Linked DNA regions of Modestobacter italicus. The main gene of each other region encodes a partner of the protein of the gene in region 2 in a complex. Links are inferred from orthologs where the notes say so. Each region holds a gene or a part of one and is shown on either strand. Other genes may lie near its edges. The genes, in order: MODMU_RS01600 and MODMU_RS18495.

What was found.
Region 1: the proteins of MODMU_RS18495 (region 2) and MODMU_RS01600 are in contact, whole or in part, in a solved structure (PDB 8BNU), measured with the Escherichia coli proteins. The link is inferred for Modestobacter italicus from one-to-one orthologs.

The regions. Positions count from the first base shown.
Region 1 is NC_017955.1:323,922-338,326, reverse strand. Bases 6,680-9,588 are described here. They hold MODMU_RS01600 (acetyl-CoA C-acetyltransferase), read right to left. Parts: upstream 8,819-9,588; coding sequence 7,541-8,818; downstream 6,680-7,540. Other genes in these bases: MODMU_RS01595 (TetR family transcriptional regulator), read left to right, coding at 9,011-9,588; MODMU_RS01605 (3-oxoacyl-ACP reductase), read right to left, coding at 6,680-7,485. Also shown: MODMU_RS01630 (helicase-related protein), read left to right, coding at 1-1,706; MODMU_RS28015 (hypothetical protein), read right to left, coding at 1,749-1,907; MODMU_RS01625 (class E sortase), read right to left, coding at 1,916-2,950; MODMU_RS01620 (fibronectin type III domain-containing protein), read right to left, coding at 3,149-5,110; MODMU_RS01610 (MaoC family dehydratase), read right to left, coding at 5,300-6,145; more of MODMU_RS01605, read right to left, coding at 6,145-6,679; more of MODMU_RS01595, read left to right, coding at 9,589-9,664; MODMU_RS01590 (acyl-CoA dehydrogenase family protein), read left to right, coding at 9,661-11,703; MODMU_RS01585 (amidase), read right to left, coding at 11,757-13,292; MODMU_RS01580 (trimeric intracellular cation channel family protein), read left to right, coding at 13,414-14,115; MODMU_RS01575 (SpoIIE family protein phosphatase), read right to left, coding at 14,124-14,405.
Region 2 is NC_017955.1:3,877,215-3,891,709, reverse strand. What follows is about bases 9,345-12,343. They hold MODMU_RS18495 (3-hydroxyacyl-CoA dehydrogenase NAD-binding domain-containing protein), read right to left. Parts: upstream 11,884-12,343; coding sequence 9,805-11,883; downstream 9,345-9,804. Other genes in these bases: MODMU_RS18490 (thiolase family protein), read right to left, coding at 11,880-12,343; MODMU_RS18500 (thiamine-binding protein), read left to right, coding at 9,423-9,704. Outside these bases: MODMU_RS18550 (alpha/beta hydrolase family protein), read left to right, coding at 1-717; MODMU_RS18540 (OB-fold nucleic acid binding domain-containing protein), read left to right, coding at 714-1,127; MODMU_RS18535 (DUF3159 domain-containing protein), read left to right, coding at 1,192-1,974; MODMU_RS18530 (potassium channel family protein), read right to left, coding at 1,971-2,639; MODMU_RS18525 (potassium channel family protein), read right to left, coding at 2,639-3,307; MODMU_RS18520 (APC family permease), read left to right, coding at 3,506-5,542; MODMU_RS18515 (class I SAM-dependent RNA methyltransferase), read left to right, coding at 5,622-6,851; MODMU_RS18510 (hypothetical protein), read left to right, coding at 6,945-7,313; dxs (1-deoxy-D-xylulose-5-phosphate synthase), read left to right, coding at 7,420-9,339; more of MODMU_RS18490, read right to left, coding at 12,344-13,103; MODMU_RS18485 (DUF1697 domain-containing protein), read left to right, coding at 13,242-13,775; MODMU_RS18480 (HRDC domain-containing protein), read right to left, coding at 13,779-14,495. UniProt on the Escherichia coli protein: Catalyzes the formation of a hydroxyacyl-CoA by addition of water on enoyl-CoA. Also exhibits 3-hydroxyacyl-CoA epimerase and 3-hydroxyacyl-CoA dehydrogenase activities.

The DNA.
Region 1 (14,405 bases), 3.6 Mb from region 2 along the record:
GGACCGCCGCCCGCGACGAGAAGCGCGCCCAGCAGATCTGGGTCGACGGCGCCGCCCCCGAGCTCCCCACCCGGGCGACCCGGCCCGAGCACGTCGTCTTCCACCTGGGCCCCACCAACTCCGGCAAGACCTACGAGTCGCTGCAGGCACTGGCCGCCGCCGGCTCCGGTGTCTACGCCGCACCGCTGCGGCAGCTGGCCCACGAGGCCTACGCCAAGCTCTCCGCCCAGCTGCCGGCCGGCACCGTCGGCCTGTCCACCGGCGAGGAGGAGATCGACCCGAACGCGCCGATCGTCTGCTGCACCGTGGAGAAGGCCCCCGACCGGGGCCGGATGCTGGTGCTCGACGAGGCGCACTGGGTCACCGACGCCGACCGCGGCCACCACTGGGCCCGCCTCCTGCTCACCGGTGAGTACCAGGAGATGCACCTGATCTCCGCGGCCGAGGCCTACCTGGTGCTCAAGCCGCTGGTCGCCGACGCCGAGCAGGTCGAGGTCGTCAACCACAAGCGGTTGTCCCGCCTCGACGTCCTCCGCGGCCCGGTCCGCCCGGACGCCGTCCGTCCGCAGACGCTGGTCGTCGCCTTCTCCCGCAAGACGGTCTACGCCGTCGCAGCGGAGCTGGACCAGCACCGCGCGGGCAAGGTCGGCGTCCTCTACGGCGCGCTGCCGCCGGCCACCCGCCGCGAGGTCATCGAGCGGTTCACCACCGGCGAGCTCGACGTGCTGGTGACCACCGACGTCATCGGCCACGGCATCAACGTGCCGGCGACCACGGTGCTCTTCGCCGAGACGACGAAGTTCGACGGCCAGGAGCTGCGCCCGCTGCGCACCTGGGAGGCCGCCCAGATCGCCGGGCGCGCCGGCCGGTACGGGCTGACCGGGCACGGCCAGGTCGGCATCCTGATCGGGATCAGCGGGCTCAAGCCCGTCGCCGCGCTGGTCGGTGCCGGTGCCGCGGTCGCCCGCGGCGACGAGATGAGCGACCTGCCCAAGCGGGCGCCCCGGCTGCGCCCGGAGCTCGACGACCTCGGCGCCCACGAGGCGGTCGACCTGCCCGAGGCGCTGACCCGGTGGATGGCCTGGGCCCGGGCCGCCACCCGCGACCAGGCGATGACCGCCGACGACGTGACCAGCCTCGTGCTGCGGGTGCACGCCCTGCTGCCGCTGCTGCGCGGCCCGCTCGGCGCGGCCGGCGACCTGGAGACCGTGTGGCGGCTGGTCAACCTCGCGATCGACTACAACCCGCCGCGGCGGACCCGCTGGCTGGTGCTGGCCAAGGCCGCCCTGCAGCACGCCGTCGGGCTGCCCGTGCCGCCGGAGCTGATCCTCCCCGACCTCCCGGTCGGCGGCAGCGTCGAGGAGTTCGAGCAGACCGCGGCCGCCGCGCGCGACGCGCAGACCCTGCTCCGCCAGTTCCCCGGGGTCGCCGGGTTGAGCAGCGACGACGCCGCCTGGGTCGAGGAGGAGTGCTCGGAGACGATCACCGAGATGCTCCCCGGTGCCATCTCGCTGGGCCGCTCCGGCAAGTGCAGCGAGTGCGGCACCGCGATCGCCCCGTGGTTCAGCACCTGCCGGCCCTGCAGCACCCGCGGCCCGGCCGGCCGCGGTGCGCGCGAGGGCGGCGGACGTGACTCCCGTCGTCCCCGGCCGGGCTCCCGGTCGGGATCACGCCAGGGTCGACGCCCCTCCCGCAGCGGGCGCTGACCGCTCGGCCCCGCTGCCTCCGGCAGCGGGGCCGTTCTGTCTCTACTGGTCGATGGTCACGTCGTTGAACGGCAGCCGGGGCTCGACCCACGGGAAGACGACGAACAGCAACAGCGCGACGAACGCCAGGAGCAGGACCAGCGCGAGCACCGCCCGGGCCGCGGTCGGTCCGGGCAGGTGCCGCCAGATGAAGCCGTACACGGTGTTCCTCAGCCTTCGGTCAGGGCCGGCGGGCCGTCGGGGAACTCGGCCTTGCTGACCGGGTCGCCGTCCAGCGCGGCGTGCACGATCAGCCGCTGCTTCGCCGAGTACTTGGGGTGGCAGGTGGTCAGCGTCAGGTAGGCCCCGCTGGGCGCCGCGCCGGCGGCGCCCGGGGTCGGCGCGATCACCGAGACGTCGTCGGGCTTGACGATCTGCTGCCCGGGGATGCCGCTCGCGTCGGTCGTGTAGTCGCCGGTGGCCGCGTCGCCGAGGACCCGGTAGACGTACCAGTTCTGCGCGGTCTCCACGACGATCGGGTCGCCGGGGACCAGCTTGTCGGTGTCCAGGAACGGCGAGCCCTTGCCCACCCGGTGCCCGGCGATGGCCAGGTTCCCCTGCTGCCCGGGCAGCGCGGTGCCGATGTAGTGCCCCGGCCCCTCGGCCAGCTGTTCCTCGCTGACGCCCTCCAGGACCACGCGCGAGTAGTCCTCCCCGAGCCGCGGGACGTGCAGGATGGCGAGCGGCTCGCCGACCGCGGGGGCCACCAGGTTCTCCGGTGCCGCCGACGCCTGGTCCCACTGGTCGCGGATCTGCTCGGCGAGGTTGCCCTGCGTGCGGTCGTTGAGCAGGTCGGTCACGTAGACCTCGTAGACGACGAACAGCAGCACGACCAGGCCCGCGGTGACCAGCAGCTCGCCGGCACCGCGGACCAGGAGCCGCCAGAGGGGGTCACGCTGCCGCACCGGCTCGTCGTCCCACTCGTCGTCGTCCTCCCAGGCGAAGGCCCACTCGCCGTCGTCGGCGGAGTCGGCGGCGTCCCAGATCGGGTCGGGGTGCTGCTGCGGGACGACGGTGGTGACCGGCGCCGGCGCGTGCCACGCGGTGGCCGGCTCGGCGTGCTGGTCCCGGGCGACGGCCGCGGGCTCCGCGACGCGGCGCGGGGGAACCGGCGGGCGCCCCGGGACGGACGGTCCGCCGAGCTCGGGGACCCGGTCCCACCGCTGGGTCCGGCCCGACTGCAGGCCCTGGTCCGGGTCCGACATGCACTCCCCCGTTGCTGTGCCGCCCGCAACGACTGCGCGCCGGGAGAAGCGTAGGCGAGCTCTGACGCGATCCCCGGCAGCTCGCGGGGCCTGCGAGGTGTCGGGGGACGGGTGTGGTCCCCGGGAAACGAGTCGGGCCCTGCTCCGGAGAGGAGCAGGGCCCGACGGGTTGGTGCTACCGCCTACCGGCGGTGTGGATCAGGCGTTCTTGCGACGCCGGGCCGCGACGAGCAGGCCACCACCGACACCGACGGCCGTGAGGCCACCGAGCATGGGCAGTGCGATCGAGGCGCCGGTGTAGGCGAGCCCGCCCGGCTGGGCGCTGGAGGCGACGCCACCGGAGACGGTGAAGTCAGCGCGCAGGACGTAGGGGTTGCCGTTGGCGTCGACACCCGTGGCCACCAGGCTGTGCTCGCCGTTGACCAGGTTCGCCGGGATGGTGACGTCGACGGTGAAGTTGCCGTTCTCGTCGGCGACGACGGTCCCGACCACCTGGGGCTCGGAGTAGACGACCAGGGTGACGGTGGAGAAGGGCAGGTAGCCGCTGCCGACGAAGGTCATCTTCTGGCCGGCGGTGACCTTGTCGACCGACCCGTCCTTCGACTTCAGCTCGGCGTTGCCGGCCGGGACGGACTTGGCGACCGTCGGGGCCGGGACGACGCCGGTGACGATGAACTCGCCGGACTCACCCAGGTTGCCCTCGGTGTCGAAGGCGTGGACGCCGACGGTGTACTGCTGGCCTGCCTCGACACCCAGCAGGCAGGCGCGCCCGTCGGCGTCGACGACGCAGGTGACCAGACCGGCGCTGCTCTGCGGCTCGGCACCCGGGAGGGCGAAGACCTCGTAGCCGGCGATGCCGGTCGTGTCGGCCGGGGCGTCCCAGGTGACGTTGATCGAGGAGGTGCCCACGGAGGCCTTGACGTTCACCGGCGCGGCGACGACGACGCCGGGGACCTCGGTGCCGCAGTCGCCAGCGGCGATCACACTGATCGCCGAGGAGGAGCTGCCACCGGTGTACAGCGGGGAGTCGTAGGCGTCGGCCGCCGCCTTGGCCGCGTCGGCGGCAGCCTGCGAGGCCGTGGCGTCGGCAGCGGCCTTGTCAGCAGCGGCCTTGGCGGTGTCCGCGGCGGTGGCGGCCGCGGTCGCGGCGGTGGCCTTGGCCGTCGCGGTCGCGGCGGTGGAGGTGACGAGCTCGTCGGCGGTGGCCTTGGCAGCCTTGGCCTCGTCGAGGTTGGCCTTCGCCTCGTCGGCGGCGGCCTTGGGGGCGACGGCGTCGGCCGCGGCCTCGTCGGCAGCGGTCTTGGCGGTCTCAGCGGCGCTCTGAGCAGCGGTCGCGGCGGTTGCGAGCTCGCTCGCGCTGGTCAGCGCCGCCTGCCAGGCCTGGTAGTCGGCGGACGCCAGCGTCGATGCCAGGGCGGCAGCCTGGAACGCGGAGGCCTCGGCGTTGGCAGCGGCAGTGACAGCAGCGTCGGCGGACTCCACCGCGGCCTGGGCATCGGCCTTGTCCTGGTCGGTCGACGACGGGTCGTCATTGATCGTCTGGAGGTATTCGGCCGCCGACTGCGCGTTGTCCCGCGCAATCGCTGCCTCCGAGGAGGCGTCCATGTAGGCCTGGCCGGCGTCCGCCTCAGCGATGTGCGACTGGATGTTCTTCTGCTCCGCCTCGGCGGCGGCCTCGGCCGCGTTGTCCGAGGCGGTCTTGGCGGCGGCAGCATCCTCGGTGGCGGTGGCGAGGTTCTGCTCGGCCAGCGCGACCTCAGCCGACGCGGCGTCGTAGGTGGCCTTCGCGGCGTCGTAGGCGACCTGCGCGGCGTCGACGGCCGACTGCGCGGCTGCGGCAGCGGTGACAGCCGACGCGGCGGTGGCGGCGGCTGCCACGGAGGCGTCGGCGGCCGACTTGGCGGCGTCCTGGGCGACGACCGCAGCTGCACCGGCCTTGTCGGCCGCGTCCTTGGCGAGCGCGGCAGCGGCGGCGGCCTTGTCGGCGGCGGCGCGGGCGTCCGCGGCCGGGTCGCTGGTGACCGGGCCGCAGTTCGCGTCCGTGGTGGTGGTCGGCGCGGCCTGGGCGACCCCGGCCATGCTCATGACAGCAGTGGAGGCAGCGATGGTGCCGACGGCCAGCAGGCCGCTCCAACGCCGCGCAGGGCTCTTGATGCTCACGTCGTCTCCCCGAATCAACCCGGACTACCGGGTGGCATGTGCCCCGGTGATCCGGGCGCGAAGTGACAACACCATGCGCACAGGTGCGACACATCTACGCCGCGAGCGTGTGTTACGGCACGTTACTGGATCGTTATGTGGGCCGATCCGGTCGGTTTGTCGGCAAGAAACGACAACGATCGACCGGCTCTAGCGGACTGCGCCGACCAGGTGTTCGGTGCCCGTCCCGGCGTCCCGGACGGTGAGGTCCCACCCCGAGGCCGCCGCTGCCATCGCCAGCACGACGGTCGCGGGGAGGAACAGCGGCTTCCGGAAGGCGACGTCCACGGTGGGCGCGTCGGGCATCCGGCCGGACAGCGCCGCCAGCGCGCGTGCCTGCACCCACATGCCGTGCGCGATGGCCCGCCGGAAGCCGAAGGCGCGCGCGGTCAGGCCGGACAGGTGGATCGGGTTCACGTCGCCGGAGACCCTGGCGTAGCGCCGGCCGGCGTCGGCGGGCACCCGCCACCGGGCCGTCGTCCGCGCGAGCTCGCCGACGGACACGTCCAGATCGGCCTGCGGCGAACCCTCCGGCGCGGCGGCGCCGCGGGCCAGGTAGGTCGACCGCCCGCGCCACACCTCAGCCCCACCGACCGAGACCGACGCGCACAGGTCGACCGTCGCGCCGCTGCGATGGGCGGCCAGCCGCTCGGCCCACACCTGCAGGTCGAGCGGTTCGGCCGAGCTGATCGGCCGGACCTGCTCGATCACGTTGCGCACGTGCACCAGCCCGGGCAGCGCCAGCGGGAACGACCGGTCCGTCATCAGCGCGACCTGCAGCGGGAATGTGAGCACGTGCGGGAAGGTCACCGGGAGGGTGTCGCTGAGCGGGAACCGGCACACCTCGTCGTAGTCGGCCAGCCGGCCCGGGTCGACCCGCACGCCCTCCCGGGCCAGCCGGGTGGTCGGCAGGTCACCGCCACGGCCGCGGGCGGTGAGCGCGGCGCGGACCAGCAGCGCCGTCATGTCCGGCTGCGCGTCGAGCGTCGTCGTCATCAGGCGCCGAGCAGCGACTGGCCGCACACCCGCACGACCTGGCCGTTGACCCCGCTGCTGCCCGGCTGGGCGAGCCAGGCGATCGTCTCGGCGACGTCCACCGGCAGCCCTCCCTGCTGCAGCGAGTTGAGCCGTGCGCCGACCTCGCGGGTGCCGAGCGGCATCCGCGCCGTCATCTCGGTGACGATGAAGCCCGGCGCGACCGCGTTGATGGTGGCGCCGCGCTCGGCGAACGCGGGCGCCCAGGCGCGCACCATGCCGATGATCCCGGCCTTGGACGCCGCGTAGTTGGTCTGCCCGCGGTTCCCGGCGATGCCGGACTGCGAACTGACGCTCACCACCCGGGCGGCGGGCCGGAGCGCACCCTCGGTCGCCAGCAGCGCCGCGGTGAGGTCGAGCTGGGCCTGCAGGTTGACCGCCATCACCGAGTTCCAGCGGTCGGCGTCCATGTTGACCAGCAGGTTGTCCCGGGTGATGCCGGCGTTGTGCACCACGACGTCCACCCCGCCGTGCCGCGCGACCAGCTGGCGGGCCAGCCGCGGACCGGCGTCCGCGGCGGTGACGTCCAGGGCCACCGCCGTCCCGTGCACCTCGTTGGCGACCTGGGCCAGCTGCTCCCCCGCCGCCGGGACGTCGACGGCGACCACGTGCGCGCCGTCGCGGGCCAGCACCCGGGCGATGGCCGCGCCGATGCCGCGCGCCGCGCCGGTGACGACGGCGACCTTGCCGGCGAGCGGCCGGTCGACGTCCTCGGCGGCGGGCAGGTCCGCCGGCGCCAGGGTCAGCACCTGGCCGTCGACGTAGGCCGAGCGGCCGGAGAGGAAGAACCGCACCGGGCCGGCCAGGCCGTCCTCGGCGCCGGCGGGCACGAGCACCAGGTTGGCCGTCGCGCCGGACCGCAGCTCCTTGGCCAGAGAGCGGACCAGGCCCTCGAGCGCCTGCCGGGCCGCGGCCTGGGCGGGGTCGCCTGCGTCGGCCGGCGGGTCGGCGAGGACCAGCACCCGGCCGCTCGGCGCCAGCCGCCGCACCGCCGGGGCGAGCAGCGCGTGCGCCCCGGCCAGGTCAGCGGGGCCGGTGAGCCCGGTGGCGTCGAGCAGGACGGCGGACAGCCGCTCGCCGTCCTCGGCCGGGTTGCTGACCGTGATACCGGCCTCGATCAGCAGCGCGGTCAGCTGGTCGCGCAGCCGTCCCTGCCCGGCCGAGCCGACCACGGCCGGGCCGGGCAGCAGCGGCTGACCGGGCTCGTACCGGCGCAGCTCCGCCGGCCGGGGCAACCCCAGCTGCGTCGTGATCGTGCCGCCGAGGCCGGAGTTGGCGAAGTCGCGGTACCAGTCGCTCATGTCGTCGTCCTTGCGTCGTTGCCGGTTTCGGCGCCGAAACCTGCAGGGGGTGGGGTCAGGACTCGAGGACAGCGACGACGCCCTGGCCACCGGCGGCGCAGATGGAGATCAGGCCGCGCTTGCCCGGGCCCGCCTCCTGCAGCTGCTTGGCCAGCGACGCCACGATCCGGCCGCCGGTCGCGGCGAAGGGGTGGCCAGCCGCCAGCGACGAGCCGTTGACGTTGAGCTTCGTCCGGTCGATCGCACCCAGCGGGGCGTCCAACCCCAGCGTGTCCTTGCAGTACGCCGGGTCCTCCCACGCCTTCAGCGTCGCGAGCACCGTGGAGGCAAAGGCCTCGTGGACCTCGTAGAAGTCGAAGTCCTGCAGGGTCAGCCCGTTGCGGGCGAGCAGCACCGGGACGGCGTGGACGGGCGCCATCAACAGCCCCTCGCCGCCGTGCACGAAGTCGACCGCGGCGGTCTGCGCGTCGACGAGGTGCGCGAGCACCGGCAGGCCGTGCGCGGCCGCCCACTCGTCCGAGGCCAGCAGGACGGCGGACGCGCCGTCGGTGAGCGGGGTCGAGTTGCCGGCCGTCATCGTGCCCTCGGGCCCGCCGAACACCGGCTTCAGCGTCGACAGCTTCTCCACCGAGGAGTCCGGCCGCAGGTTGTCGTCCCGGGTCAGGCCGAGGAACGGCGTCACCAGGTCGTCGAAGAAGCCGCGGTCGTAGGCGGCCGCGAGCGCCCGGTGCGACCGGACGGCCAGCTCGTCCTGCTCCTCGCGGCCGATCTCCCACTCCGCGGCCGTGATCGCCGCGTGGTCGCCCATCGCCAGACCGGTCCGCGGCTCGGCGTTGCGCGGCGCCTCCGGCACGAGCTGCCCGGGGCGGATCCGGGCCAGCGCCGCCAGCCGCTGCTTCAGCGTCCGGGCCGAGTTCAGGCTCAGCAGCGTGCGGCGCAGCTCCTCGTTCACCGCGAGCGGCGCGTCCGACGTCGTGTCGACCCCGCCGGCGATCCCGGACTCGATCTGCCCCAGCGCGATCTTGTTGGCGACCAGGACGGCGGCCTCCAGCCCCGTGCCGCAGGCCTGCGCGACGTCGTAGGCCGGCGTGGCCGCGGACAGCCGCGAGCCGAGGACGGCCTCGCGGGTCAGGTTGAGGTCGCGGGAGTGCTTGAGGACGGCGCCGGCGACGACCTCACCGACCGCCTCGCCCTGCAGCCCGAACCGGGCGACGAGCCCGTCGATGGTCGCGGTGAGCATGCCGGAGTTGCTGGCCCGGGCGTAGGCGCGGTTGCTGCGGGCGAACGGGATGCGGTTGCCGCCGACGATCGCGGCCTGGCGAGTGGCTGGCATGGGGACCTCCGGGTCGAGGACGCCGGACACGCGCCCGACGCGGACTGCTGTCCCGCCCAGAGCACGCTCTCGGCGGGGAGTGCTTCCGCCACAGGCGTGCTCTTGGCGGTAAGTGGTGCCGCCAGAGGCGCGTCTGGCACGGAAGGGTGAGTGGGGTGAGCGGTACCGAAGGTATCAGGTACCGTCGGTAGCGTGAAGGAGACGACGCGGCGCGACCGGCGCGACTCCCGGTGGGACGAGCACCGCCGCGCCCGCCGCGAGCAGCTCGTCGACGCCACGCTGACCGCGGTCGGCCGGGTGGGCGCCGCCGTCGGCATGGAGGAGATCGCGGCCGAGGCGGGCACGAGCAAGACCGTCGTCTACCGGCACTTCGCCGACCGCAACGAGCTGCACGTCGCGGTCTGCGAACGGGTCGCCACCCAGCTCACCCGCAAGCTGCGCGAGGCGATGGGCAGCAGCTCCGACCCGCGGCAGATGGTCGCGGCCGCCGTCGACACCTACCTGGCCTTCCTCGAGGCCGACCCCGAGGTCTACCGCTTCGTCGTCACCCACTCCCCGGCCGGCGACGACGGCAGCGACCCCATCCGGACCCTGTCCACGCTGGTCGGTGACGAGGTGGGCCGGTTGGTGGCCGACTTCCTGGCCCGGGCCGGCCAGGACACCGCACCGGCCGCCGCCTGGGGGCACGGCGTCATCGGCCTGGTCCGCGCCGCCGCCGACTGGTGGCTGCGCGCCGACCGCCCCGTGCCCCGCCCGCAGCTCGCCGCACAGCTGACCGACCTCGCCTGGGTCGGCCTGTCCGGCGTCGTGACCCCCGCTCCGCGCACCCTGGAGGAGAACCCGTGACCAGCACCCCCGCCCCCCTCACCCCGGTCGACCCCGCGCGGCTGACCGAGGTCCTCGACGGCCGGTGGGCGCAGGTCCGCCGCGACGCGCGGGAGCAGCTCGGCAGCGCCCGGTACGCGCCGGTCTACGGCGAGTCGATGCCGCAGGCGCGGGAGCGGGTGACCGCGCTGACCCGGGAGCTCGCCGCCACCGGCCGGGTCTCCCTCGGCTTCCCCCGCAAGTACGGCGGCGCGGACGACGCCGGCGGCTCGGTGGTGTCGGTGGAGATGCTCGCCTTCGCCGACCTGTCGCTGATGGTCAAGGCCGGCGTCCAGTGGGGGCTGTTCGGTGGCGCCGTCCAGGCGCTGGGCACGAAGCGCCAGCACGACGCCTACCTGCCCGACATCATGAGCTTCGCGCTGCCGGGCTGCTTCGCGATGACCGAGACCGGGCACGGCTCCGACGTCCAGCAGCTGCGGACGACGTGCACCTACGACCCGGCCACGCAGACCTTCGACCTGCACACCCCGCACGAGGCCGCCCGCAAGGACTACATCGGCAACGCGGCGCAGGACGGCCGGATGGCGGTCGTCTTCGCGCAGCTGGTCACCCTCGGCGAGGGCCGGGGCGTGCACGCCTTCCTCGTGCCGATCCGCGACGAGGACGGCGCGCCCATGCCGGGTGTCACGATCGGCGATGACGGCCCCAAGGCCGGGTTGCTCGGCGTCGACAACGGCCGGCTCAGCTTCGACCACGTGACCGTCCCGCGGGACATGCTGCTGGACCGCTACGGCCAGGTCGCCGCCGACGGCACGTACACCTCGACCATCGCCAACGAGACCCGGCGCTTCTTCACCATGCTCGGCACGCTGGTGCGCGGTCGGGTCAGCGTCGGCGGCTCGGCCGGTTCGGCGACGAAGGTGGCGCTGGAGATCGCCGTCCGCTACGGCGACGTCCGCCGCCAGTTCGCCGCCCCGGGCGAGGACCGGGAGGTCGTGGTCAACGACTACCGGGTGCACCAGCGCAAGCTGCTGCCCGCCCTGGCGACGACGTACGCGCTGCACTTCGCCCAGGAGGAGCTCGTCTCCCGGATGCACGACGTGCTGGGCGCCGGCGAGGTCGACGAGGCGGCGCAGCGCGAGCTGGAGTCGCGGGCCGCCGGGCTCAAGGTCGCGAACACCTGGCACGCCACCCGGACCATCCAGCTGGCCCGCGAGGCCTGCGGCGGCGCCGGCTACCTGGCCGAGAACCGGCTGCCGGCGCTCAAGGCCGACACCGACGTGTTCACCACCTTCGAGGGCGACAACACCGTCCTGCTGCAGCTGGTCGCCAAGGGCCTGCTCACCGGCTACCGGGACGCCTTCGGCTCGCTGGACGGCTGGGGCCGCGCGCAGTTCGTCGCCGAGCAGGTGCGCGAGACGGTGCTGGAGCGCACCGCCGCCCGGGCGCTGATCCAGCGGCTCGTCGACGCCGTCCCCGGCCGGGACGACGACGTCGCCCTCACCGACCGCGGCTGGCAGCTCCGGGCGCTGGAGGACCGGGAGAAGCACGTGCTGGGCGGCGCGATCAAGCGGCTGCGCAAGGGCGCGGCGACGCCGGGGACGCGTCCGTTCGACGTCTTCAACGACGTGCAGGACCACGTGCTGGCGGCCGCGCAGGCGCACATCGACCGGATCGTGCTGGAGGCCTTCGTCGCCGGCATCGAGCGCACGGCCGACCCGGCCGCCCGCGCGCTGCTGAGCCGGGTCTGCGACCTGTACGCGCTGAGCACGATCGAGGCGGACAAGGGCTGGTTCCTGGAGCACGGCCGGCTCACCCCCACCCGCGCCAAGGCGCTGACCGGCGCGGTGAACGACCTGCTCGGCGAGCTGCGCCCGCACATGCGGACGCTGGTCGACGCCTTCGCCGTCCCCGAGGCCTGGCTCAACTGCGCCGTCCTGGCCGAGGAGCCGGGCCGCCAGCAGGCCATGGCCGAGCACGACGCCGCCCTGCGCGCGGCCGGCGCCGAGCCCCAGCAGGACGCCACCGCCACCGACCTGCAGATGGCCCCCGCCCAGTAAGAGGAGCAGGTTTCGGCGCCGAGACCGGACGAGGGTTCGGCGCCGAAACCGGGTCAGGCGGTGGGCGGGGCGGGGAAGCCGCCAACGATCTGCTCGAAGGCATGGGCCACCTTCAGGCAGGTGGTGTCCTCGAAGCGCCGGCCGACCAGCATCATCCCGACCGGCAGCCCGTCGGAGAGCCCGGCCGGGACGCTGGTCGCCGGGTGCCCGCTGACGTCGAACGGCGCGGTGTTGACGATCATCTCCAGCGCCCGGGCCACCTGGACCTCGAGCGGGTCGTCGGCGGCGGGGATCAGCGGGGCGACCATCGGCACGGTCGGCATCAGCAGCAGGTCGACGTCGGCGAGCGCCCGGTCGTACTGCGCCCGGACCTCGACGACGAGGTCGCGGGCCATCGCGTAGTGCCGGGTCTGCTCCTGCTGCGCCGACCACCGCCCGGCCAGCGCCACCAGGGTCACCGTCGGCGACCACCGGTCGGCCACCGCCCGGCTCTGCCGCCCGTAGTGGGCGATCAGCTCCGGGTCGTAGAACCCGTCCCAGTTGTGGCCGTAGCCGTTGCCCTCGACCATCTGCACCGCCGCGCCGTCGGTGGCGATCACGTTCCAGACGTGCAGCGCGTGCCGGTGCCACGGCAGGTCGACCTCGACCACCTCGATGCCCAGCTCCCCCAGCCGGGCCGCGGCGGCGCGCACCGTCTCGTCGACGCCGGGCTCGGACAGCCCCTCCCAGCCGAAGCCCTGCGTCACCACGCCCACCCGCAGGCCGGCGACGTCCCCGCCGAGCGCGGCCGCGTACTGCTCGGGCGCCAGGTCGGCCGGCTGCCGCGGGTCGAGACCGTCCCGGCCGGCCAGGACGTCGAGCGCCAGGGCGGCGTCGGCGACGGTGCGGGTGATCGGGCCGAGGTGGTCGATGGTCAGCTCGATCGGGAAGGCGCCGGTGTAGGGCACCAGCCCGAAGGTCGGCTTGTGCCCGACCACGCCGCAGAAGGCGGCCGGCATCCGGATCGACCCGCCCTGGTCGCCGCCGAGGCCGAGGTCCACCTCGCCGGCGGCGACCAGCGCGCCGCTGCCGCTCGAGCTGCCGCCGGTGGTCCGGCTCCGGTCCCAGGGGTTGCGCACCGGGCCGGTCACCGAGGTGTGGCTGCCGCCGGAGAAGCAGAGGTCCTCGCAGACGGACTTGCCGGTGATGGTGGCGCCGGCGGCGAGCAGCCGGCTCACCACGGTGGCGTCCCGGGTGGGCACGAAGCCCTCCAGGGTGTGCGAGCCGTTCATCATCGGGACGCCGGCGACCGCGGTGTTGTCCTTGACCGCCACCGTCCGCCCGGCCAGCGGGCCGTCGGGGGCGCCGGTGATCTCGGTCCGCACGTACCAGGCGCCCAGCGGGTTCGCGTCGTCGTCCGGACGCTGCCCGGACCGGCCCGCCGGCGCCTGCGGCGCGATCGCGGCGTAGAGCTCCTCGACCGCGTCGTAGGAGACCAGCGAGCCGTCGATGAGGGCCGTGTAGGTGGCCACGGCGTCCTCGCCGGGGTGCATGCCGTAGCTCTCGGCGAGCGCGGCGACGTCCTGGGTGTCCGGCCGGCGGATGGCCATGGGTGCCTCCTGGGGGGTCCGGGCACCGCGGTGACCGGTCGGGGCGTGCGGTCGCCCGGAAGCCAGCCTGCGCTGGGCCCTGCCGCCACCGCCACCCGGGGGTCCGGGAGGATGAGCGGTCGTGGAGATCCTGGCGGCCGCCGAGACGTTGCGGGTGCCGGGCGCGGTCGACCTGGCCGCGATCGTCATCGGCGCGCTGACCGGCGGCCTGCTCGCCGCGCGCGAGGGGTTCGCCGTCTCCGGCGTCCTGCTGCTGGCGGTGAGCACCGGCCTGGGCGGCGGGCTGATCCGCGACGTCCTGCTCGCCGACGGCCCGCCGGTCGCGCTGACCGACACCGCCTACCTGCCGACGGTCGCGGTCACCGCCGCGGTGACCTTCTACTTCTCCGGCTGGTTGTCCCGGCTGACCGGGCTGCTGGTCGTGCTGGACGCGATCACGCTGGGCTTCTTCACCGTGATCGGCGCGCAGAAGGCCCAGCTGGCCGGGCTGCCCAGCGCCTCGGTGGTGTTCATCGGCACGGTCACGGCGGTCGGCGGCGCCGTGATCCGGGACGTGCTGCTGGCCCAGCGGGCCGACATCGTGCAGCCGGGGCCCTACAACGCGGTCGCGGCCCTGCTCGGCGCGACCGCGCTCACCGTGCTCGCCGGGCCGCTGGGGTTGCCGCCGCTCCCGGTCGCCGCGCTGGTCATCGTGCTGGTCGCCGCGCTGCGGGTGCTGTCGGTGTGGCGGGGCTGGGAGGCGCCGGTCGCGCTCGACCTGCCCGAGCGCGCCCGCACCCGGCTGGTGGCGCGGCACCCCCGCCGGCGGCGCCGGCGGCGCTGACCCCGCGCTCAGCGCCGGGCGGCGCCCGCCCCGGGGACGACGTCGGGCGCCGGCGCGATGCCCGGCGGGACCCGCTGCGGCCCGGCCTCGGGTGGGCGCGGCAGGTCCTGCGGGTGCAGCCGCACGGCCAGCAGCGCCACGTCGTCCTCGGTGTCGGGGAGGTACATGCGCTCCAGCAGCCGGTCGCACAGCTGCTGCAGCGGCAGCTCGGTGAGCCCGCCGAGCACCCGGACCAGCTCGGCGATGCCGGCGTCGAGGTCCCGGTCGCGCCGCTCCACCAGGCCGTCGGT
Region 2 (14,495 bases):
GTCCTGCACGGCGGGTTCTGGCGCGCCCGCTACGGCGTGGAGCTGGCCCGGCCGCTCGCCGCCGACCTGGCCGCCCGTTGCTGGGCGGCGGTCGCCGTGGAGTACCGCCGGGTCGGCGCCGGTGGCGGCTGGCCCACCACCCTCACCGACGTCGCCGCCGCCATCGACGCGCTCGCGGACCCCGCCGTGGTGGGAGAGGAGGTCGCCGCCCGGCTCGACCTCACCGACGTGACCGCGGTCGGCCACTCCGCGGGCGGGCACCTCGCGGCCTGGGCGGCCGGCCGCGGCCGGCTGCCCGCCGGTGCACCGGGGGCAGCGCCCCGGGTGCCGGTCACCGCCGCGGTGTGCCAGGCCGGCGTGCTGGACCTGGGGGCCGCGGCGGCCGACGACCTGGGCAGCGGGGCGACCGTGGAGTTCCTGGGCGGGACGCCGGAGGAGCTGCCCGACCGCTACGCGGCCGCCGACCCGGTGCGGCTGCTGCCCACCGGCGTGCCGGTGCTGTGCGTGCACGGGGAGGCGGACACGACCGTCCCGCTGGACCAGAGCGAGCGCTACGCGGCGGCCGCCGCGGCCGCCGGGGACCGGGTCGAGGTGACCGTCGTGCCCGGGGACCACATGGTGGTGATCGACGTCGCCGGGGAGGCCTGGCGACGCACCCGCGAGTGGCTGAGCGCACGCCGCCCGGTCGCGGCGGACGGCACTACCCTGGGGTCGTGACCACCACCAGGACCGACTCCGCAGCAGGGCACGGCGCGCAGCCCGGCGCCCGCGGCTGGCTGTCCCGCAAGCTGCAGAAGCTGACCGCCGACGACCAGACCGTCGACGCCGAGGAGCTGCAGTCCGACGTCGTCTCGGCCGGCTGCGCGCCGGTGAGCGCCTGTCGCAAGGGCGAGGTCGTCACCGTGACCGGCCGGCTGAAGTCGGTCGTCTACACCCCGCGCGAGACGGTGCCGACCCTGGAGGCCGAGCTCTTCGACGGCTCCGGCTCGGTCACCCTGGTCTGGCTCGGTCGCCGCCGGATCCCCGGCATCGAGCCCGGGCGCCGGCTCACCGCCCGCGGCCGGTTCGCGGCCTTCGACGGCCGTCGGGTCATCTACAACCCCTGGTACGAGCTGAGCGCCGGGTGACCTCGGGCGCACCGGGGCGGCACGGGGGGAGCCGGCGGTGAGCGGGACGTCACCGGGCGGGGGCGTGACGTTCGACCGCCACCTGGTGCTGGACCAGCTGGGCGGCTGGCGCGGGATGGTCGACGCCTCGCTGCCCACCATCGCCTTCATCGTCGCCAACGGCATCGGCGACCTCACCGTCGGCATCTGGGCGGCCGTCGTCGCCGCGGTGCTGGTCTTCCTGCTGCGACTGGTCCGCCGGGAGAGCATCCAGCAGGCGATCAGCGGCCTGTTCGCCGTCGCCGTGGCCGTGGTGATCGCCGCCCGCACCGGCGAGGCGCGGGACTTCTTCGTGCTCGGCATCATCCGCAACGCCGCCATCGGCGTCGTCCTGCTGGGCTCGCTGCTGGTGCGCCGGCCGCTGGTGGGCGTGGTCGCCGAGTGGCTCGCGCCCAGCCACCTCGGCGCCATGTCCGGCCACCGGCTGCCCTCGCTGCGCGGCCGACCGCGCAGCGGCGGTGCCCCGGTGCAGCCGGACGCCCCCGAGGCCGCCGTCGAGGGAGCCGAGCCGGGGCGCCCGCAGGACCCCGAGCCGGACGTGCACTGGCGCGACGACCCGCGGATGGTGCGCGCCTACGGCTGGCTGACCGTGCTGTGGGGCGGGGTCTTCCTGCTCCGGGCGGCCGTGCAGGGCGTCTTCTACTCCCTCGACGAGGTCGGCTGGCTGGGCACCTCGTCAGTGGTGCTGGGCCTGCCGGTGACCGCCGTCCAGCTCGTGATCACCCTGTGGGTGGTCGCCCGCCTGCACCGCCACCGCGCGGAGGAGCCGGCCGTGACGGGGAGCGACGAGGAGCGTCCCGCCGCTTAGCAGCTGCCGTCGGGGCACATGACCCGCTGCAGCTGCTCCTCGATGTCGCCGTGGGTGACGAACAGCAGCTCGTCCCCGGCCTCCAGCGGCTCGTCCGGGTCCGGGGCGATGACCCGCTCCCCGCGCAGGATCGTGGTGAGCACCGTCTCCCGCGGCAGCGGCACGTCGCGCACCGGCCGGCCCACCCAGGGGGTGTCCTCGGCCAGGGTGATCTCGACCAGGTTCGCCGCGCCCTTGCGGAAGCTCATCAGCCGGACGACGTCGCCGACGGTCACCGCCTCCTCCACCAGCGCGGCGAGCACCCGCGGGGTGGAGACGGCGACGTCGACGCCCCACGCCTCGGTGTAGAGCCACTCGTTGCGGGGGTCCTTGACCCGGGCGACCACCCGGTTGACCGCGAACTCGGTCTTGGCCAGCAGCGAGACGACCAGGTTGGACTTGTCGTCACCGGTGGCGGCGATGACGACGTCGCAGGTGGCCAGCTGGGCCTCCTCCAGGGAGGTCACCTCGCAGGCGTCGGCCTGCACCCACTCCGCGCCGGGCACCGCCTTGGGCTTGACCCGGGAGCCGTTCTTCTCGATGAGCATGACGGCGTGGCCGTTGCCCAGCAGTTCCGAGGCGATGGACCGGCCGACCGCACCGGCGCCCACGATGGCCACGCGCATCAGTGCTGCCCTCCCGAGGGTCCCTGCTCGACGGCCAGGTGCACCCGGTCGGTGTGCTCGTCGGTGGTGGCCACGACCAGGTGGTCGCCGGTCTGCAGCACGGTGCTGGTGGTGGGCAGCTGGGCCTCACCGAACCGGACCAGCCACGCCACGCGGGCGCCGGAGGCGGACTCCAGCTCGGTGAGCGGGCGGCCCACCCAGCCGTCGGTCACGGTGAGCCGCATGAGCAGGACCTTGCCGGTCGGCTCGCGCCAGATCTCGGACACCTTGACCGACAGCAGCTCGCGCAGCAGCCGGCTGACCGTCCACGGCACGGTGGCGACGCTGGGGATGCCCATCCGCTCGTAGACCTCGGCCCGCTTCGAGTCGTAGATGCGGGCGACGACGTGCTCGACGCCGAAGGTCTCCCGGGCGACCCGGGCGCTGATGATGTTGGAGTTGTCGCCGCTGCTGACCGCGGCGAAGGCGCCGGCGGAGTCGATCCCGGCGTCCAGCAGGGTCTGCCGGTCGAAGCCCAGGCCGGTCACCTGGCGGCCGCCGAACTCCGGGCCGAGCCGGCGGAAGGCCTCCGGGTCCTGGTCGATGACCGCGACGCTGTGGCCGATCGCCTCCAGCCGCCGGGCGATCTGCGAGCCGACGCGGCCGCAGCCCATCACGACCACGTGCACCTGTTCCACCCTGTCTGTCGCCGGTCCGAGGAGCGGGACCGCGCCGCTCCCGGCGGGGCCCACCGCGCGCGAACGTACACCTGGCAGGGGACCGGGAACCGGCTGCCGGGCGCACCGGGCACCCGTCCGGGTGCTGCTGTGAGGGAGGTCGCCCCGTGTCGGCACACCGGGGGCTCCGACGTCCGTACCATCGCCGCCGTGCCGACCCTGTCCGACCTCGGACAACTCCCGAAACGTCTCGTCCTCGGCCGCCCCGTCCGCAGTGACAAGGCGGGTGAGTCGCTGCTGCCCAAGCACCTCGCCCTGCCGATCTTCGCCAGCGACCCGCTGTCCTCCGTCGCCTACGCGACGCAGGAGATCCTGCTGATCCTCACGCTGGCCGGGACGACGTTCCTGTTCCTCGCCCCGTGGCTCGCCGCGGCCGTCGTCCTGCTGCTCACCGTGGTGGTGCTCTCCTACCGGCAGGTGGTGCACGCCTACCCCTCGGGCGGCGGCGACTACGAGGTCGCGATGAAGAACCACGGGCAGTTCGCCGGCCTGGTGGTGGCCAGCGCGCTGCTGACCGACTACGTGCTCACCGTGGCCGTGTCGGTCAGCTCCGGCACCGACAACATCATCTCGGCCTTCCCCGGGCTGGACGAGCACCGGCTGGCCATCGCCGTCACCCTGGTCGTGCTGCTGGTGGCCGCGAACCTCCGCGGGGTGCGGGAGTCGGGGAAGACCTTCGCCGTCCCGACGTACCTGTTCATCGGCGGCATCGTGGTCATGATCGTCACCGGGCTGGTCCGCGACTTCGTGCTGGACAACCGGGTGGTCGCCGAGAGCGCCGGCTACGGCATCGAGCCGGAGGCCGGGTACGCGCAGGTGACCGGGCTGGCGCTCATCTTCTTCGCGCTCCGCGCGTTCGCCTCCGGGTGCACGGCGCTGACCGGGGTGGAGGCGATCGCCAACGGCGTCCCGGCCTTCCGGCCGCCGAAGAGCAAGAACGCCGCCACCACGCTGGCGCTGATGGGTGGCATCGCCGCGCTGATGTTCGCCGGGGTGACCGCGCTGGCCCTGCTCTCCGACGTCAAGTACGTCGAGAACACCTGCGACCTGATCGGGTTCGCGAACTGCACCACCGAACCGCAGCGCACGGTCGTCGCCCAGGTCGCCGCGGCGACGTTCGGCGGCCCCGACTCGATCGGCTTCTACTACATCCAGGCAGCGACCGCGCTGGTCCTCATCCTGGCCGCCAACACCGCCTTCAACGGCTTCCCGCTGCTCGGCTCGGTGCTGGCGCAGGACCGGTTCATGCCCCGCCAGCTGCACACCCGCGGGGACAAGCTGGTCTACAGCAACGGCATCCTGCTGCTGGCCGGGTTCGCCGTCCTGCTGCTGGTGGTCTTCGACGCCGACTCCACGAAGTTGATCCAGATGTACATCGTGGGCGTCTTCACCAGCTTCTCGATCGGCCAGTGGGGCATGGTCCGGCACTGGAACCGGGAGCTGCGCGGCCTGGAGGACCCGGTGGTGCGGCGGCGGATGCAGCGCTCCCGGGTGATCAACACGATCGGCGGGTCGCTGACCACCGTCGTCCTGGTGATCGTGGTGGTGACCAAGTTCGCCGGCGGTGCGTGGATCGTCATCGCCGCGATGCCGCTGATCTTCCTGCTGATGCGGTCGATCAACCGGCACTACTCGCACGTCGCCAGCCAGCTGGTGCCCGACAGCGACGTGCGGATGAAGCCGAGCAAGGTGCACGCCGTCGTGCTGGTGTCCAAGGTGCACAAGCCGACGCTGCGGGCGCTGGCCTTCGCCCGGGCCACCCGGCCCGACGTGCTCACCGCGCTCACCGTCAACGTCGACGACGCCGACACCCGGGCGCTGCAGGCGGACTGGGAGCGCTACGACATCCCGGTGCCGCTGACCGTCATCGACTCCCCGTACCGGGAGATCACCCGGCCGGTGCTCGACTTCGTCCGGGACATCCGCCGGTCCAGCCCGCGCGAGCTGGTCGTCGTCTTCGTGCCGCAGTACGTGGTCGGGCACTGGTGGGAGAACCTGCTGCACAACCAGAGCGCGCTGCGGCTGCGCACCCGGCTGCAGTTCCAGCCCGGCGTGATGATCACCAGCGTGCCCTGGCAGCTGGAGAGCTCGCTGGACCGGGGCAACAAGCTCGACGGCAACGGCCCCGCGCCGGGCGACCTGCGCCGCGGCCTGACCGACGAGGTCGAGCAGACCCCCTATGGCTGACGAAGGACCACCCTTCCCCCCACGCCTCGCAAGCTCGCCGCGGGGCCCTGAGGGGCGGCCGGACAAGCCCTCGAAGGGCCTGGGTTGGGAAGGTCGCCGTTTTGAGGTGACCGTCGGGCCGGTGGCGCACGGCGGGCACTGCGTGGCCCGGCACGAGGGCCGGGTGGTCTTCGTGCGGCACACGCTGCCCGGCGAGCGGGTCGTCGTCGCGGTGACCGAGGACCGGCACGCCGGGTTCTGCCGGGCCGACGCCGTCGATGTGCTCGAGGCCGCGCCGGACCGGGTCGAGCGCCCCTGCCCGCACAGCGGACCCGGGAAGTGCGGCGGCTGCGACTGGCAGCACGTCAGCCACGAGGGCCAGCTGGGGCTCAAGGCCGCCGTCGTGCGGGAGCAGCTGTCCCGGCTGGCGGGGCTGGACCTGCCCGTCACCGTGGAGGCGCTGCCCGGCGGGCCGCTGCGCTGGCGGTCGCGGGCGCGGTTCGCCGTCGACCGGACCGGTGCGCCCGGCCTGCGCCGGCACCGCTCGCACGACGTCGTGCTGCTCGACGACTGCCCGATCACCGTCGAGCCCGCGGCGGCGGCCGTGCTCGGCCGGCGCTGGCCGGGGGCGGGCGCGGTGGACGTCGCCGTCGACTCGGCCGGGGTGGTGACGACGACCCGGCTGGACCGGCGCGGGCAGGCCACCTCCACCCGGGTGCTGCGGCCCGGCGCCGACGTCCCGGAGGAGCCGGCGGGGCGGGCGCAGCGCTCGGCGGGTGGCCGGGACTGGGAGGTCGAGGGCACCGGCTTCTGGCAGGTGCATCCCGGCGCGGCCGACGCCCTGGTCGGTGCGGTGTCGGCCTTCGCCGGCGTGCGGCCGGGGGAGACGGTGCTCGACCTGTACGCCGGCGCGGGCCTGTTCGGCGGTGCGCTGGCCCCCGGGGTCGGCGCCGGGGGACGCGTGGTCTGCGTGGAGTCCGACGCCGCGGCGTGCGCGGCGGCCGACGCGAACCTCGCCGACCTGCCGCAGGCCGAGGTGTGGCAGGGCGACGTCGACGCGCCGGGCCTCACCGAGCTGCTGGCCGAGCTGGGCCGCCCGGACGTCGTCGTCCTGGACCCGCCGCGGGCCGGCGCCGGCCGCGAGGTGAGCCGGGTCATCGCCGGTGCCGCTCCCCGGGCGGTGGTCTACGTGGCGTGCGACCCCGCGGCGCTGGCCCGGGACGTCGCCGTCCTCGCCGAGGGCGGCTACCGGCTGGCGGCCCTGCGCGCGTTCGACTGCTTCCCGATGACCGCCCACGTGGAGTGCGTCGCGCTGCTCGTCCCTGCCTGATCCCGGTCACGGGGCCGCGCGGACAGGGTCACGGATCGAACACGTGTGCGATCCGGTGTCGAGGAGCTGCCGGTGGGGGCCCACACTGGCCGGGTGGACGGATCGCTGCCGCCGGGCTGGCCCGACGAGGTCGCACCGCCCGGCGCCCCGGACTGGGAGCGCACGGCGGTCGCGTGGCTGTACGACCTCGTGCCGCATGACTACCGCGCGCACGAGGTGCTGCGGCGGTACCCGGTGCTGCTCGCCCGGTTCGCGGCCGACCACGTCGCCGCCGGGCTGGAGGCGGCCCGGGCCGGCTGGCGCACGGTGCGGGTCGAGCTGGCCGACCAGCTCCCGCCGGACGCGATGGAGGCGGCGATCCGCGCCTACGAGCGGGAGGGTGCCCGACTGAGCCAGGCGGCCCGCGGTGTGGAGGTGGTCGCGGGAGCGCTGCGCGGCGAACGGTGGGTGCCCCGGCTCTGAGCGCCTCCGCTCACCAGGGCAGGTCTCCGGTTCGCAGTTACAGTGGATGTCCCCACCGGTTGCGCCCTTCCCGTCGCCGCCGACGTCGAGAGGACCCTGCTCCGTCGTGTCGTTGCTCCGCTCGTTGACCGGGCCCGCAGACCTCCGCGCCCTGGCGCCCGACCAGCTCCCCGCGCTCGCCGCGGAGATCCGGGACGCCCTGGTCACCAGCGTCGCCAGGACCGGCGGCCACCTCGGCCCCAACCTCGGCACGGTCGAGCTGACCATCGCGCTGCACCGGGTCTTCGAGTCCCCGCGCGAGCCGATCGTGTTCGACACCGGCCACCAGGCCTACGTGCACAAGCTGCTCACCGGCCGGCTGGACGGCTTCGCCCAGCTCCGCCAGCGCGGCGGGCTGTCCGGGTACCCCAGCCGCACCGAGAGCGAGCACGACTGGGTCGAGAACAGCCACGCGTCCACCTCGCTGTCCTACGCCGACGGGCTGGCCAAGGCCTTCGCCGTCCGCCGTGACCCGCGCCCGGTGGTCGCGGTCATCGGCGACGGCGCGCTCACCGGCGGCATGGCCTGGGAGGCGCTGAACAACATCGCCGCTGGTGACCGGCCGGTCGTCATCGTCGTCAACGACAACGGCCGCTCGTACTCCCCGACCATCGGCGGTGTCGCCGACGCCCTGGCCACGCTGCGGCTGCGCCCCGGGTACGAGGACGCGCTGGCCGCCGTCCGGCAGGCGCTGCACAAGGCGCCGGTCGTGGGCACGACCCTCTACGACGCGCTGCACGCCATCAAGAAGGGCCTCAAGGACGTCCTCAGCCCGCAGGGCATGTTCGAGGACCTCGGCATGAAGTACGTCGGCCCGGTCGACGGCCACGACGTCGCGATGATGGAGTCGGCGCTGCGGCGGGCCCGGTCCTTCGGCGGGCCGGTCATCGTGCACGCCGTCACCACCAAGGGGTTCGGCTACCCGCCGGCGGAGACCGACACCGTCGACGCGTGGCACTCCACCGGGGTGTTCGAGCCCGACAGCGGGCTCTCCTCGGCGGCGGTCGGACCGGAGTGGACCGACGTCTTCTCCGACGAGCTGGTCCGGATCGGCAGCGAGCGCTCCGACATCGTGGCCATCACCGCCGCGATGCTGCACCCGACCGGCCTGGCGTCCTTCGCCGAGCGGTTCCCGGAGCGCACCTTCGACGTCGGGATCGCCGAGCAGCACGCGCTCACCTCGGCCGCCGGGCTGGGCATGGCGGGGCTGCACCCCGTCGTCGCCATCTACTCGACGTTCCTCAACCGCGCGTTCGACCAGCTGCTGATGGACGTCGCCCTGCACGGCCAGCCGGTCACCGTCGTGCTCGACCGCGCCGGTGTCACCGGCTCCGACGGCGCCTCGCACAACGGCATGTGGGACATGTCGATCTGCTCGATCGTGCCCGGGCTGCAGCTGGCCGCCCCGCGCGACGAGCCCACCCTGCGCGAGGCGCTGCGGGAGGCCGTGCAGGTCACCGACGGCCCGACGGTCATCCGGTTCCCCAAGGGCGCGCTGCCGGTGGAGGTGCCGGCGCTGGAGCGCCGCGGCCGGGTCGACGTGCTCCGCCGGGGGGCCACCCCCGAGGTGCTGCTGGTCGCGGTCGGCTCGCTGGTGCCGATCTGCCTGGCCGCCGCCGAGCGGGCCGCCGACCACGGCATCGAGGTCACCGTCGTCGACCCGCGCTGGGTGCTCCCGGTGTCCGACGACCTCGTGGAGCTCGCCGCCGCCCACCGGCTGGTGGTCACCGTCGAGGACGGCGGCCGCTCCGGCGGGGTGGGGTCGACGCTGTCCCAGGTCCTGCAGGACGCCGACCACGACGTGCCGGTGCGCACGCTGGGCCTGCCGCAGCAGTTCTTCGACCACGGCAGCCGCGGGCAGGTGCTGGCCGACGCCGGCCTCACCGAGCAGGACGTCGCCCGCCGGATCGTGGAGTGGGCCGCCCGGGTCGCCGACCGCGCGGCGGCGACGAACGAGTCGGCGCGGGTCGAGGGCCAGCAGCAGTAGCAGGACCCCCGTGCCCCCACCGCTCGCACGCTCGCGGTGGGCCCCTGCACGCGGGCCGGAAGAGCCACAGGAGGTCCTACGTCATGGTGATCGCCGAGATCCAGGTGGCGCCCTCACCGCCGGGAACCCCTGACGACCCGCACGCCTACGTCGAGGCCGCCATCGGGGTCATCCAGGGCTCCGGTCTCCGCTGCGAGGTCGGCGCGCTGGGCACGACCCTCGAGGGGGACGCGGACGCCGTCTGGGCGACCCTGCGCGCCGCGCACGAGGCGATGATGGCCGCGGGCGCGACCGGCGGCATCTCGCACCTGAAGGTCGCCACCGTTGCCCGCACGATGGACAGCCTCACCGCCAAGTTCCGCTGAGCGATCCCGTCGTCCTCCCGCACCAGAGGCCGTCCTCCCACACCGACGCCGGTGCGGGAGGACGGCCGTCGATCAGGTCACCTGATCCACGCCCGGGGGCTCACGCGGGGAGCGAGGCCACCCCGCGGGGGAGGAACCGCCGGCCGGTGACCGTCTCGGACACCCCGGTCCGGTCCAGGTAGGCGGAGATGCCGCCGAGCCAGAACGGCCAGCCGGCCCCCAGCAGCATGGCCAGGTCGATGTCCTGCACCGCCTGCACGACCCCCTCGTCGAGCATCAGCCCGATCTCCTCGGCCAGCGCCCGCTCGGCCCGGGCCCTCAGCTTCTCGGCGGTGAGCGGCGCGTCGCCGCTGTCGAGGCCGGCCAGGTCGGGGTCGATCACACCCGGCTCGGCGAACACCGAGACCTTGCCGAGCTCGACCATCCGCCGCAGGCCCTCACCGACGCCGAAGCGGTCGGGGAACGCCTCGTGCATCCGCTCGGCCACGTGCAGCGCGACCGGCGGGCCGACCAGCGACAGCAGCTCGAACGGCGTCATCGGCAGGCCGAGCGGGTCCAGCGCCGTCTCCGCGACGGCGACCGGGGTGCCCGCGTCGACCGCGGCGGTGACCTCGCCGAGGAAGCGGGTGAGCAGTCGGTTGACCACGAACGCCGGGGCGTCGGCCACCAGCACGCACGACTTGCCCAGCTGCCTGCCGACCGCGAAGGCCGTGGCCAGCGTCGCGTCGTCGGTCTGCCCGGCGCGCACCACCTCCAGCAGCGGCAGCACGGCCACCGGGTTGAAGAAGTGCAGCCCGACCACCCGCTCGGGGTGCTGCAGCTTCGAGGCCATCTCGGCCACCGACAGCGCCGAGGTGTTGGTGGCCAGCACGCACTCGGCGGAGACCACCGCCTCGACCTCGGCGAACACCTGCTGCTTGACCGACAGCTCCTCGAACACCGCCTCGATCACGAGGTCGGCGTCGGCGAAGGCGTCCTTGGACAGCGAGCCGCTGACCAGGCCGGTGAGCCGGTTGAGCGCGTCGGGGGAGAGCCGCCCGCGGCCGGCCAGCTTCTGCAGCTCGCCGTGCACGTAGCCGACGCCCTTGTCCACCCGCGCCTGGTCGACGTCGGTGAGCACGACGGGCACCTCGAGCCGGCGCACGAGCAGCAGGGCCAGCTGGGAGGCCATCAGCCCGGCGCCGACGACGCCGACCTTGGTGACCTTCCGGGCCAGGCTCTTGTCCGGGGCGCCGGCCGGGCGCTTGGCCCGTCGGTTCACCAGGTCGAAGGCGTAGAGCCCGGCCCGCAGCTCGTCGCTCATCAGCAGCTCGGTCAGCGCGTCGTCCTCGGCGGCGGTCCCCGCGGTGAACCCGGCGTCGCCGGCGCGGGCCAGGTCGAGCAGCTCGACCGCACGCAGCGCGCCGGGGGAGGCGTTGCGGGTGCGGGCGGCGACGATCCCGCGGGCCCGCGCGATCGCGTCGTCCCAGCCGGACCGGTCGAGCTCCGGACGGCGGACGGCGACCTCGCCGCTCAGCACGCCCACGGCCCACTCCAGCGACCGCTCCAGGAAGTCGGCCGGCTCGAACACCGCGTCGGCGATGCCGAGCTGCCCCGCCCTCGGCCCCGGGGTGACCTTGTTCTGGGCCAGCGCGTTCTCCACGATGACGCCGACCGCGGCGTCGATGCCGATCAGCTCCGGCAGCAGCTGGGTGCCGCCCCAGCCGGGCACCAGGCCGAGGAAGACCTCGGGGAACGCCACGACCGCGGTCGACGCGATCGTCCGGTACCGGCAGTGCAGCGCCAGCTCCAGGCCGCCGCCCATGGCCGCGCCGTTGACGAAGGCGAAGGTCGGGACGGGGGAGTCCTTGAGCCGGCGGAACACCCGGTGCCCGGTCTCGGCGATCTCGCGGGCGTCCTCGGCCGAGGTGATCGCCGGGACGCCGGACAGGTCCGCGCCGACGGCGAAGACGAACGGCTTGCCGGTCACCGCGATCGCCGCGGGCGCCGGGGTGCGGGCCTCGACCTCGTCCAGCGCGGCGTCCAGCGAGGCGAGCCCGGCGGGGCCGAACGTCGACGGCCGGGTGTGGTCGTGCCCGTTGTCGATGGTGACCAGCGCCAGCTCACCGGTCAGCCCGGGCACCCGCAGGTACCGGACCCTCGCGGTGGTGACGACCTCGTCGGCGAACACGGCGGTCATGCCGCAGCCCCTTCCCAGTTCGGGTTCTCCCAGATCACGGTGCCGCCCATGCCGATGCCGATGCACATGGCGGTCAGCCCGTAGCGGACGTCGGGCCGCTCGGCGAACTGCCGGGACAGCTGGGTCATCAGCCGGATGCCCGAGGAGGCCAGCGGGTGCCCGACGGCGATGGCGCCGCCCCACGGGTTGACCCGCTCGTCGTCGTCGGCGATGCCGTAGTGGTCCAGGAAGGCCAGCACCTGGACGGCGAAGGCCTCGTTGAGCTCGAACAGCCCGATGTCGTCGATGGACAGGCCGGTGCTGGCCAGCGCCTTCTCCGTCGAGGGGATCGGGCCGACGCCCATGACCTCGGGCTCGACGCCGGCGAAGCCGTAGCCGACCAGCCGCATGCCGACGTCCAGGCCGAGCTCGCGGGCCACGTCCTCGGCGGCCACCAGGCAGCCGGTCGCGCCGTCGTTGAGCCCCGCGGCGTTGCCGGCGGTGACGTGCCCGTGCGGGCGGAACGGCGTCTTGAGGGTGGCCAGGCCCTCCAGGGTGGTGCCCGGTCGCGGCGGCTCGTCGACGGTGGCCAGGCCCCAGCCGTGCTCGGCCGAGCGGGTGGCGACCGGGACGAGCTCCGGGCCGATCTGCCCGTTGGCGACCGCCTTCGCGTACCGCTGCTGGCTGGCGACGGCGAACGCGTCGGCCCGCTCCTTGGTCAGGTGCGGGAACCGGTCGTGCAGGTTCTCCGCGGTCGAGCCCATGACCAGCGCGGAGCCGTCGACGATCTTCTCGCTGACGAAGCGCGGGTTGGGGTCGACGCCCTCGCCCATCGGGTGGTGGCCCATGTGCTCCACGCCGCCGGCGATCGCCACGTCGTAGGCACCGAAGGCGATGCCGCTGGCGGTGGTGGTCACCGCGGTCATGGCGCCGGCGCACATCCGGTCGATGGCGTACCCCGGCACCGACTTCGGCAGCCCGGCCAGCAGCGCGGCGGTGCGGCCGATGGTCAGCCCCTGGTCGCCGATCTGGGTGGTGGCGGCGATGGCCACCTCGTCGACCCGCTCGGGCGGCAGCGCCGGGTTGCGGCGCATCAGCTCGCGGATGCAGCGGACGACGAGGTCGTCGGCGCGCGTCTCGGCGTAGATGCCCGTGGGGCCGGCCTTGCCGAAGGGGGTGCGGACGCCGTCGACGAAGACGACCTCGCGCAGCTGGCGTGGCCGCCGCTCTGCAGATGACACAGGACCTCCGCGATGGGTTTCGGACACCGGGGGACGACCGGCACCGGACAAGTTACCCGCTGGTAACCGCCAGGCCCACGGCACTCCCCGACAGGATGAGGTGGTCCGGGGCGACTGTCCCCGCTCCGAGGGGGAGACGTGACCCGGTACGCGGTGCTGCTGCGCGGCATCAACGTCGGCCGGGCCCACCGGGTCCCGATGGCCGAGCTGCGCGAGCTGCTGACCGCCGAGGGCCACACCGGGGTGGCCACCCTGCTGCAGAGCGGCAACGTGGTGCTCGACTCCGACCGGCCGGCCGGCGAGCTCGCGTCCTCGCTGGAGCAGGCGCTGGAGCAGCGGTTCGGGTTCGCCGTCCCGGTGGTGCTGCGGACCCGGGAGGAGCTGCTCGCGGTCCTCGCGGCCGACCCGCTGGGGGCGGTCGCCACCGACCCCAGCCGCTACGTCGTGTCCTTCTCCACCGTGCCGGTGCCGGCGGCGGTCCGGGAGCGGCTCGCGGCCGTCGACCCCGGCGACGACGTGTTCACCGTCGACGGCCGGGAGCTCTACCTCTGGTGCCCGCACGGGCAGATGCAGAGCCCGCTGTCCGCGGCGCTGGCGAAGCTGAAGGGACCGGTCGGCACCGCGCGGAACTGGGCCACCGTGCGCAAGCTCGGCGACCTGGTCGAGGCCTGAAGGTCAGCCGGCGGCGATCGCCTCGGTCAGCAGGTCGCGGGTGAGCCCGATCTGCCACTCGCGAGCCCCACCGGCGCGCAGCGCCGCGGCCAGCGCGTCGGCGTCGGCCGGCGTCGGCGGCGTCCACATCAGCCGGCGGACCAGGTCGGGGGAGAGCAGGTTCTCCACCGGCACCGACCACCGCTCGGACACCTCGGCCAGCGAGGCCCGGGCGGCCTTGAGCCGGGCGGCCGCCGCGGGGTCGCGGTCGGCCCAGCGGTTCACCGGGGGCGGGCCCTCACCGGGCTTGCTGTGCAGCGGCAGCTCGGCCTCCGCCAGCTCCCGACCGCGCACCAGGGCGCCGAACCAGGTGCCGACGAGCCGGCGGTTGGCCCGGCCGCGGAACACCGGCAGGTCCAGCAGCGCCGCCTCGGTCGTCGGGTCGGCCTGCACCGCCGAGACCATGGCGGTGTCCGGCAGCACCCGGCCGGGGGCGATGTCCCGGCGGCGGGCCAGCTCGTCGCGGGCCTGCCAGAGCGCCCGCAGCATGCCCAGCTGCCGCCGGCTGCGCAGCCCGTGCATGCCCGACGTCTTCCGCCACGGGTCGACCTTGGGCGCCGGGGGGCCCGCGGCCAGGATCGCCTCGAACTCCTGCCGCGCCCACTCGGTCTTGCCCTGCTCGTCGAGGATGGCCGCCAGCGCGTCCCGCAGCTCGACCAGCACCTCGACGTCCAGCGCCGC